Regions from separate parts of the Salinicola sp. DM10 genome, predicted to be linked through region 3. Evidence: predicted binding sites of a transcription regulator. Region 3 holds the regulator's gene; each other region holds the start of a gene.
What was found. The regulator sigma-54, encoded in region 3, starts transcription at its own class of promoters, with help from an activator protein. The targets are predictions, from matches to a motif close to TGGCACNNNNNTTGCTNT.
Positions count from the first base shown of each region.

Region 1: the regulator sigma-54 is predicted to act here: its motif matches at 1,915-1,932, upstream of speB (agmatinase).
Region 2: the regulator sigma-54 is predicted to act here: its motif matches at 1,695-1,712, upstream of J0A90_RS12235 (amino acid ABC transporter substrate-binding protein).

Region 1 covers NZ_JAFLEN020000001.1:1,194,666-1,197,936, forward strand. Annotated here, with positions in the region: gene J0A90_RS05300 (AI-2E family transporter) at 1-384, shown strand, start outside; gene J0A90_RS05305 (sigma-54-dependent Fis family transcriptional regulator) at 369-1,796, opposite strand; gene speB (agmatinase) at 1,974-2,942, shown strand; gene J0A90_RS05315 (sodium:solute symporter) at 3,014-3,271, shown strand, end outside.
Region 2 covers NZ_JAFLEN020000003.1:137,482-140,752, reverse strand. Annotated here, with positions in the region: gene hemE (uroporphyrinogen decarboxylase) at 1-398, shown strand, start outside; gene J0A90_RS12245 (thiol-disulfide oxidoreductase DCC family protein) at 370-867, shown strand; gene J0A90_RS12240 (VanZ family protein) at 864-1,241, shown strand; gene J0A90_RS12235 (amino acid ABC transporter substrate-binding protein) at 1,773-2,801, shown strand; gene J0A90_RS12230 (amino acid ABC transporter permease) at 2,939-3,271, shown strand, end outside.
Region 3 covers NZ_JAFLEN020000002.1:516,401-519,671, forward strand. Annotated here, with positions in the region: gene rapZ (RNase adapter RapZ) at 1-304, opposite strand, end outside; gene J0A90_RS10980 (PTS sugar transporter subunit IIA) at 312-791, opposite strand; gene hpf (ribosome hibernation-promoting factor, HPF/YfiA family) at 802-1,110, opposite strand; gene J0A90_RS10990 (RNA polymerase factor sigma-54) at 1,226-2,650, opposite strand; gene lptB (LPS export ABC transporter ATP-binding protein) at 2,855-3,271, opposite strand, start outside.

The DNA of each region.
Region 1 (3,271 bases), on a different contig from region 3:
GCGCTGGTCCCCGGCGGCGCCCCGCTCACCTTCACCCTGGTGTCGCTCTATCTGATCGCCACCGGGCATCTGCCCAACGGCATCGGGCTGTTCCTGTGGGGTGCGATCGAGCTGTTCATCGTCGACAAGACGCTGCGCCCACGGCTGGTCGGCGGGCCGATCAAGCTGCCCTTCCTGCCCACCTTCTTCGGGCTGGTCGGCGGGGTGAAGACCATGGGGCTGGTAGGGCTGTTCGTGGGGCCGGTGCTGATGGCCCTGCTGGTCGCCAGCTGGCGCGAGTGGCTGCACGACGACGAGGCCCCGGACGCCCCCAGCGAGGCGGAGCGCTGGGGCTACGGCAATCCACGGCTGATCGCCCGCTATACCGGTCAGCGGCCGGACTGATCGCGCCCCAGGGCGATGGCGTAGCGCTTCAGCTTGCGCACCACGCTGGGCTGGCTGATACCCAGGCGCTCGGCCAGCGCATAGGTGGAGCCGTGGGTCTCGGCGAGCTGGGCCAGGATACGCCGCTCGTGGGCCGCCAGCGCCGCTTTCAACCCCTCGCCCTCGGCCAGTAGCGCGGCGTCCGCCGGGTCCGTCGGATGCCGCGACGGCGGTGCCCCGGGGCTGTCCGGCTCGCTACCCGCCGGGCCACCGATCACACTGCTCTCCGCCGCCAGCCAGGCGCGCTCCAGCCAGTTCTCCAGCTCGCGTACGTTGCCCGGCCACTCGGCGCTCATCAGCTCGGCCCAGGCCCGCGGGTGGAGCATCTTGTCATCGCCGTAGCGGCGGTTGAGCCGCTCCAGCTGGCGCTCCGCCAGCCCGCGAATCTCTTCGCGGCGCTCGCGCAGCGGCGGCAGCGTCACCGGGATGACGTTGAGCCGATAGTAGAGATCGAGCCGGAAGGCGCCCTCCTCCACCTGCCGCGCCAGGTCGCGATTGGTCGCCACCACCAGACGGAAGTCGACCCGCCGCGAGCGGGTATCGCCAAGCCGGGTGAGCGAGCCATCCTGGATCACCTTGAGCAGCTTGGACTGCATGGTCAGCGGCAGCTCGCCGATCTCGTCGAGGAACAGGGTGCCATTGTGCGCCTGCTCCAGCAGCCCCGCCTTCCCCTGCCGCGCCGCGCCGCTGAAGGCGCCGGGCTGGTAGCCGAACATCTCCGACTCGAACAGCGACTCGGGGATCGCCGCGCAGTTGACGTCGACGAAGGCGCCATCGCGGCGGCGGCTCCAGCGGTGCAGCTGACGCGCAAAGGCGGTCTTGCCCACCCCCGACTCCCCCAGCATCAGCACCGTGGCGTCGGTCGGCGCGCTGCGCTTGAGCAGTTGGGTGATCTCACGCATCACGCGGCTCTTGACCACCAGCTCGCCGGCCTCGCCCGGAAGCTCTCCCGGCGCCTCGTGATGGCGCTTGAGATGCTCGGTGAAGCGCTGCTGCAGCAGCGCGTACTCGTCCTGCAGCAGGCGCAGATCGGTGAGATCCCGCGAGCGGCTGATCACCCGCACCAGGCGCCCGCCGACATACACCGGATGCGCCTCGGCGATCACCTGGCGGCCGGTGCCGGTGCGCTGCATCAGCTGCGCCGGCTGGCCGCTGCGGATCACTTCCAGCGACACCGAGGGCGAGAGCACGCCGCTGGCCTGCAGCGCCTGCACGGTGGTCGTGCACAGCGTCTCCCGCGGCATGCCGTAGACCGTCGCGGCGCCGGGGCTGACATCGAGGATGCGTCCCTCGGCATCGACCACGAACAGATGGTCCTGGGCGGTCTCGACCATCGCCTTCAGGGTGGCGAAGTCCGCTTGGGCCTCAGTCATCGGCGTCTCCGATTCGCTTTTGCATCATTGATACTTATTTGGATCAAATGCCGCAAGCCATCGATACAAAAACGCATCATGCCTCGCTAGCGATCGCCCAAAATCAATCAGTTACGGTTGGCACGCTTTATGCGTGGTGATCAGTGACCCTTAGACAATCACAATCCAGGAGACGGTATGTCCCACCAGCCCGAGGATCGCACCCCGCTCAACCAGCCGCTGGGCGGTAACGAGATGCCCCGCTTCGGCGGCCCGGCGACCATGATGCGCCTGCCGACCCAGCACAGCGCCGCCGGGCTCGATGCCTGCTTCGTCGGTATCCCGCTGGATATCGGCACCTCCAACCGCCCCGGCACCCGCTTCGGACCGCGCCAGATCCGTGACGAGTCGCGCATGCTGCGGCCGTTCAACATGGCGACCCGCGCCGCGCCCTTCGAGAGCCTGCAGGTGGCGGATATCGGCGACGTCCCGATCAACACCTTCGATCTCAAGAAGAGCGTCGGCATCATCGAGCGCTTCTACCACGAGATGCTCGGCCACGACGTCATCCCGCTGACCCTGGGCGGCGATCACACCATCGCCCTGCCGATCCTGCGCGCCATGGCCGCCAAGCACGGGCCGGTGGGGCTGATCCATGTCGATGCCCATGCCGACATCAACGACCAGATGTTCGGCGAGCAGATCGCCCACGGCACCCCCTTCCGCCGCGCCGTGGAAGAGGGGCTGCTGGATACGAACCGAGTGGCGCAGATCGGCCTGCGCGGCACCGGCTACGCCGCCGACGAGTTCGATTGGGGCCGCGACCAGGGCTTCAGGGTGGTGCCGGCGGAGGCGTGCTGGCACCAGAGCCTGACACCGCTGATGGCGGAGATTCGCGAAAAGGTCGGCGGTGGGCCGGTCTATCTGAGCTTCGACATCGACAGCCTCGACCCCGCCTACGCCCCGGGCACCGGCACGGTCGAGATCGGCGGGCTGACCATTCCCCAGGCGCTGGAGATCATCCGCGGCTGCCACGGCCTGGATCTGGTCGGCTGCGACTTGGTCGAGGTCTCGCCGCCCTACGATGCCCACGGCCAGACCGCGGTAGTCGCCGCCAATCTGCTGTTCGAGATGCTCTGTGTGCTGCCCGGCGTGAAGCGCCGCTGACGCCGCGCCGACCGTTCACGTCTGGATTCACAACAACAATCGCCGCCGGCACGGCGGCAGGATGACACCTCATGATGCTGGATCTTCTCGTCGTCGCGCTCTACGCGGCGGGCATGCTGCTTCTCGGCTGCTGGGGCATGAAACGCGCCCGCAGCAGCGACGACTATCTGGTGGCGGGCCGGCGCCTGGGTCCGGGGCTCTATCTGGGCACGCTCTCGGCGGTGGTGCTCGGCGGTGCCTCCACCGTGGGTACGGTCAAGCTGGGCTACGTCTACGGTCTCTCCGGGCTGTGGCTGTGCGGCGCCCTGGGCCTGGGGCTGATCGTGCTC
Region 2 (3,271 bases), on a different contig from region 3:
CGCTGGCCTACATGCGGCGCATCGTGGGTGGGCTGATCCGCGAGCACGATGGCCGCCGGGTGCCGGTGATCCTGTTCACCAAGAACGGCGGGCAGTGGCTGGAGTCGATCGCCGACAGCGGCTGCGATGCCGTCGGTCTCGACTGGACCACCGAGCTGGGCGACGCGCGGCGGCGGGTCGGTGAGCGCGTGGCGCTGCAGGGCAATCTCGACCCCAACGTGCTGTTCGCGCCGCCCGAGCGGATCGGTGCCGAGGTCGAGCGGGTGCTGGCCAGCTACGGTCATGGCCCAGGCCACGTCTTCAACCTGGGTCACGGCATCAGCCAGTTCACCAATCCCGACCACGTCACGGCCTTCTTCGACGCGCTGCATGCCGCGAGCCCGGCCTATCACCGCTGAAGCCGGCGCCAGCGGCATCGACGGCCTGCTGCTGTTCGATGCCGACTGCCCGTTCTGCCGGCGTGCGGTGCGCTGGCTGCTGGCGCATGAGCGTGATGCAGGCGCGACGCTGGCGCTGAGCGGGCTCGATAGCGCGCTGGGGCAGTGCGTGGGGCGCCACTTCGGCCGCGAGCTCGCGCGCTGCGATACGATCCGCTATGTCACCGGCGGTGAGCTTTACGAGGAGAGCGAGGCGCTGTGGCGGCTGGGGCGCCGGCTGCGAGGGGGCTGGCGATTGCTTGCGTGGCTGCGCTGGGTGCCGGCGCCGCTGCGCAACGCCGTCTACCGCGGTATCGGACGCTACCGTCGGCGTCTGGCACCGGATAACGACGCGCGACTTGAGGATGACCCACGCTGGCGCGAACGTCTCGATGCCGGCCTCTGCACATGTCTGGGATTGCCGACGACGCTGGCCGAGGGGGCGCGATGACTCGGCCAGCGAACGGGCGTCGGCTCGCGACGTGGCGGGCCCTGGCGGCACTGGCCGCGCTGATCTGGGCCGGCGCGGTGGCCTGGGGCAGCCTGACGCCGGCGGCCGAGATGCCCTCGCACCTGCCGTGGGACAAGTTCAACCACCTGCTCGGCTACGCCGGTTTGACCCTGTGGCTGGGCCTGGCCAGCCGGCGCTGGTGGTGTTCGGCGCTGGCGGCGCTGGCCTACGGAATTCTCATCGAGTATCTGCAGTTGGGGGTGCCCGGCCGCGCCGGCGGTGATTGGGCCGATATCCTGGCCAATACGTTGGGCGCGCTGGCAGTGGGCCTGGGTGCGACCTGGCTCGCCCGGCGGCGCGCTGGCGCGGCCTGAACCGGGGGGCCGCGGCGCTGCGATCTTTCACCTGCTCACTCGCCCGTACACTTACCCATCCGTCCGTGCGCTCGCTCTCGCCTTTGTCTTCCCGAGTCCGGCGTGCGTTTTTCCTGCGTGCCGTGTCGTCCTGCACGCTTCGCTTTTTCCCGTCCACGCTTTGCGCGTCCATGCTTTGTCGCGACGGGGCCGGCCGCCGATCATCGGCTTTTCCTTAGTCGATCGTTTTTTCCTTATCCATTGGTGGCATCGTCTTCGCCACCGGTGGCTCGATTCAACGCTAGCGCCATGGTGCGGCGCCTCCTTTTGGTGCGTGGCGGTATCTCACGCACGCTTTTGAAACAGAATGTTGCCCGTGTTTTCGCAGTTCGAGTCACCTTGAGCATGCAGGTGGAGATCGTAAGCGTCCTAGGCGAGCGTTGAATCCAGGATTTTCAGGCGCTAGCGCGAAAGTGGAACGGACTTTGCTAATTTCATCTGGGCATGCTTCGACATGCACTCAAATGACAACGCAAGGGAGTGGATTCCACCATGCGCCACAAGAACAAAAGCCTGTCTCTTCTCTCCGCCGCTGCACTGACTGCCCTGGCGGCGTCGCAGGCTCAGGCTGCCACCCTGGACAACGTGAAAAGCAACGGCGAGTTCAAGTGCGGTGTCAGCACCGGGCTCACCGGTTTCTCCTCCCCCGACGAGAACGGCAAGTGGACCGGCATCGATGTCGAAGTGTGCCGCGCCATCGCCGCCGCCGTGCTGGGCGACCCGACCAAGGTGGTGTTTTCACCGCTGACCGCCAAGGAGCGCTTCACCGCGCTGCAGTCCGGCGAGATCGATGTGCTCTCGCGCAACACCACCTGGACCGCGACCCGCGACAACTCGCTGGGCCTCAACTTCACCGGGGTCAACTTCTACGACGGCCAGGGCTTCCTGGTGCGCAAGGACCTCGGCATCAAGAGTGCCAAGGAACTGGATGGGGCCTCCATCTGCGTGCAGTCCGGCACCACCACCGAACTCAACATGGCCGACTACTTCAAGGCCAACGACATGCAGTTCCAGCAGGTCGCCTTCGACACCTCCGACCAGACCGCCCAGGGCTTCGACAGCGGCCGCTGTGACGTGCTCACCTCCGACTCCTCGCAGCTGGCGGCGCTGCGCCTGCAGCTCGCCGACCCCTCCAGCGTGGAGATTCTGCCCGAGCGTATCTCCAAGGAGCCGCTGGGCCCGGTAGTGCGCCAGGGCGACGATCAGTGGTTCGATATCGTCAAGTGGACGCTGTTCGCGATGCTCGACGCCGAGGAGCTGGGGGTAACCAGCCAGAACGTCGATCAGATGCGCGACAACCCGCCCAACCCGGATGTCGCCCGCCTGCTGGGCAAGGATGGCAACTTCGGCGAGCAGATGGGCATCGGCAACGACTGGGCCTACAACATCGTCAAGATGGTGGGCAACTACGGCGAGATGTTCGATCGCACCGTGGGCAAGGACTCGCCGATGGGTCTCGAGCGTGGCATCAACGCGCTGTGGAATCAGGGTGGTATCCAGTACGCGCCGCCGGTTCGCTGAGTGCGTGAAGCCGCCCGCCGCGCGTGCCCGATAGGGCGCTTGCGGCGGGCGGCCAGCAGACGTTTCCCGACGTCGTCTCCCGGCCTGTGCACCGGGAGCCGTTGCCGCTCACCGCTCGAGTAGAGACCCGACTTCTCATGCTGCGTCCATCCACCTCGCTACCTCGCCGAGGGCAGGGGCCGCTGTGGCGGAATCCCACCGTTCGTGCGCTGATCGTCCAGGCCGTGCTGTTTCTGATCCTGGCGCTCTTCATCGGTTATCTTATCCACAACACCCTGAACAACCTCGAAGCCCGCGGTATCCAGACCGGCTTCGGCTTCCTCGAGGGGCGTGCCGGCTTCTCGATTCCGCAGTCACTGATCGACTACACCAGCGACTCCAGCTACGGCACCACCTTCGTCGTCGGCCTGCTCAACACCCTGCTGGTCTCCGCCCTGGGCATCGTCGCGGCGACCCTGATCGGTTTCGCG
Region 3 (3,271 bases):
CCGAGTAGCGCTCGAGCAGCACCTTGGCATCGGCGGTGAGATAGACCACCTGGGTATCGATGCCACGCTCGCGCACACCTTCGAGCAGCACCGGAAAGCGCTCCAGCGCCTCCGGCAGATTGCGCGCATCGATACTCACCGCCACGTTGGGCCGCGAGGGCGGCGCGGACCTGAGCTCGTCGATCAGCGGCGCCAGCAGGTTGGCCGGCAGGTTGTCGATGGCGTAGTAACCGAGATCCTCGAGCGCCTGCAGCGCAATGGATTTCCCCGACCCCGAGCGGCCGCTGATGATGACGAGTCGCATGCAGTCCCTATCCGTCTTCGCTGTCCTGGTGATGGCGGATGGCGTCGACCAGCGTGTCGTGGAGCGCGCGCTGCGAGCCGGCCTGACGCAGCTTCTGGCGCACGCTGCCTTGATTCATGATGCCGGCGACCTCGGCCAGCAGCGAAAGATGGGCATCGTCTGCCTCCTCCGGGACCAGCAGCACGAACACCAGATCCACCGGCTCGCCGTCGATGGCATCGAAGTCGATGGCATCCTCGAGGCGCATGAAGCCGGCCAACGGCGTCTTGCAGTGCGGGCTGCGCGCGTGCGGAATGGCGACCCCGTTGCCGATGCCGGTACTGCCCAGGCGCTCGCGCCCGATCAGGCGGCTGAACACCTCCTGACTGTCCAGGCTGGGCGTATTCTGGGCGATGAAGGTGCTGAAGAATTCCAGCAGACGCTTTTTGCTGCCCCCCGTCACACCGTAGAGGGTGCGTTCGGGGGGCAGAATGGTTTCCAGAGTGATCATCGGGGAATTAACGGGCGCCTGCGCCTTGCGCGCGGGCCTGTGCCTTCTCTTTGTGTTTGACCAGCTGGCGATCCAGCTTGTCGGTCAGGGCGTCGATCGCGGCATACATGTCGATGTCGCTGGCTTCGGCATGTATGTCGCCGCCCGCTGCGTGTAGCGTGCAAGCCGCTTGCTGACGCTCTTTCTCGATGCTCAACGTCACCTGAACGTTGGTGATGTTGTCGTAGTGGCGCTCCAGACGTGCGAGTTTCTCGTCGACGTAGTCCCGCAGGGCGTCGGTCAGTTCGACGTGATGGCCGGTGACGTTCACTTGCATGGCGCGCTCCTGTTGCGGCTTATGTGGCACCTCTGATTGTAACCCTTTTCTCCGCGCTGCAAAGGGATCGCGGGCGATTGATCGCCGCGGGCTGGCGTGAATTCTAAAAGTCCATTCAAGACAGTCGCTTGCGTTCGCTGGAGGCGGGGATGCCCATGGCCTCGCGATACTTGGCCACGGTGCGCCGGGCGACACTGATGTCGGCCTGCGCCAATAGCTCCACCAGCTTGCTGTCGGAGAGCGGCTTGCGCGGCGACTCCTCGCCGATCAGCTTTTTGAGGCGTGCCCGAATCGCGGTGCTGGAGACGCTGTCGCTCTCACCGCGCTGGCCCACCTGGCTGGAGAAGAAGTACTTGAGCTCGAACACCCCGCGCGGGGTGTGGATGAACTTTTGCGTGGTCACCCGCGAAATGGTGGATTCGTGCATGTCGACGCTGGTAGCGATGTCGGCCAGGATCAGCGGTTTCATCGCCTCTTCGCCGCGCTCGAGGAAGTCGACCTGGCGCGCCATGATCTCGCGACCCACTCGCAGCAGGGTGTCGTTGCGGCTGGAGAGGCTCTTCATCAGCCAGCGTGCCTCCTGCAGGTGCTGGCGCAGGAAGGTGTTGTCGTCGCTCTTGTCGGCGCGCCGGATCAGCGCGGCGTAGTCGGGCTGGATGCGCAGCCGCGGCAGTGCCTCGGCATTGAGTTCGATGCGCCAGCCGTCCTGAGTCAGGCGGGCCACCAGGTCGGGAATCACATAGTCCTGCTGGCCGTGGTCGAAGGCCTGGCCGGGGCGCGGGTCGAGGGTGCGAATGGTGGCGACGACGCGCTCGAGTTCGGCGTCGTCGAGGCGCAGGCGGCGCTTGAGCTGGCGTCGGTCGTCGCCGGCCAGCGCCTCCAGGAACTGGCGCACCAGCCGCTTGGCCTGGGGCAGCAGCGGGGTGTCAGCGGGCAGGGCGCCGAGCTGCAGTAGCAGGCATTCGCGCAGGTCGCGGGCGCCCACGCCGGTGGGGTCGAACTGCTGCAGCCGCAGCAGCATGCGTTCGACATCGGCGCTGGTGACCGCCCCCGGGTACTGCTCGCGCAGGCCCGCGGTGAGCTCGTCGAGCGTGCCGTCGAGGTAGCCGTCGGCATTGATGGCATCGATCAGGCACTCGCCGATGAGGCGCTCCTGGGCGTCGAATTCGCCCATGGCGAGCTGCCAGTTGAGATGGTCGTGGAGCGTGGTGTCGGCTGCGTTGCGCTCCAGGTCCGGCCATTCGTCGGCGCTGGCCGGGGCGGCGCTGGGGGCGATGTCCTGGTAGGTATCGCTCCACTCGCTGTCGAGGGCGAGCTCCTCGGGGATGTCGCTGGCCCACTCCGCCTCGGGCGTCTCGCTGACTGCCTGCTCGGCGTACTCTTCGTCCAGCTCGAGCATGGGGTTGGTCTCGAGCGCCTGCTGGATCTCCTGGCGCAGATCGAGCGTCGACAGCTGCAGCAGCTGAATCGCCTGCTGCAGCTGTGGCGTCATCGTCAGTTGGGCGCCGACGCGCAGTTGCAGTGAAGGTTTCATGGACATGGCATGGACACGCAAGGGGGCGGCGGTGGCCGCCGGTCGATAGGATGCCCTTACGTTACTGACTGCCTGCGGGGGATGCAACGCTTTGAGCGCTAACTTTATGCAAGAATTATGCCACGGTGCGTTCGGATGGGGCGTTGGTGGCTTCGAGAGGGAGCAGCCCGCTGCGGTGACGCAGCGGGCTGGGAAGGGGGCGGCGCGACCTTAGAGGCGGAACTCGTGCCCCAGATAGACATCCCGCACCCGCTGGTTGTCGAGAATCGCTTCCGGGCGCCCCTCGGCGATGATCTGACCATCGCCGACGATGTAGGCGTTGTCGCAGATATCCAGCGTTTCGCGCACGTTGTGATCGGTGATCAGCACGCCGATCTCGCGATCGCGCAGCTGGCGGATGATGTTCTTGATATCGCCCACCGAGATCGGGTCGACCCCGGCGAAAGGTTCGTCGAGCAGCACGAAGGCGGGCTCGGTGGCCAGTGCCCGGGCAATCTCCACCCGGCGCCGCTCGCCACCGGAGAGCGACATGCCCAGGTTGTCGCGGATATGGTCGACGTGGAAATCGCCCAGCAGCTGCTCCAGGCGCTCGCGGCGCCCGGCGCGGTCGAGATCCTTGCGCGTCTC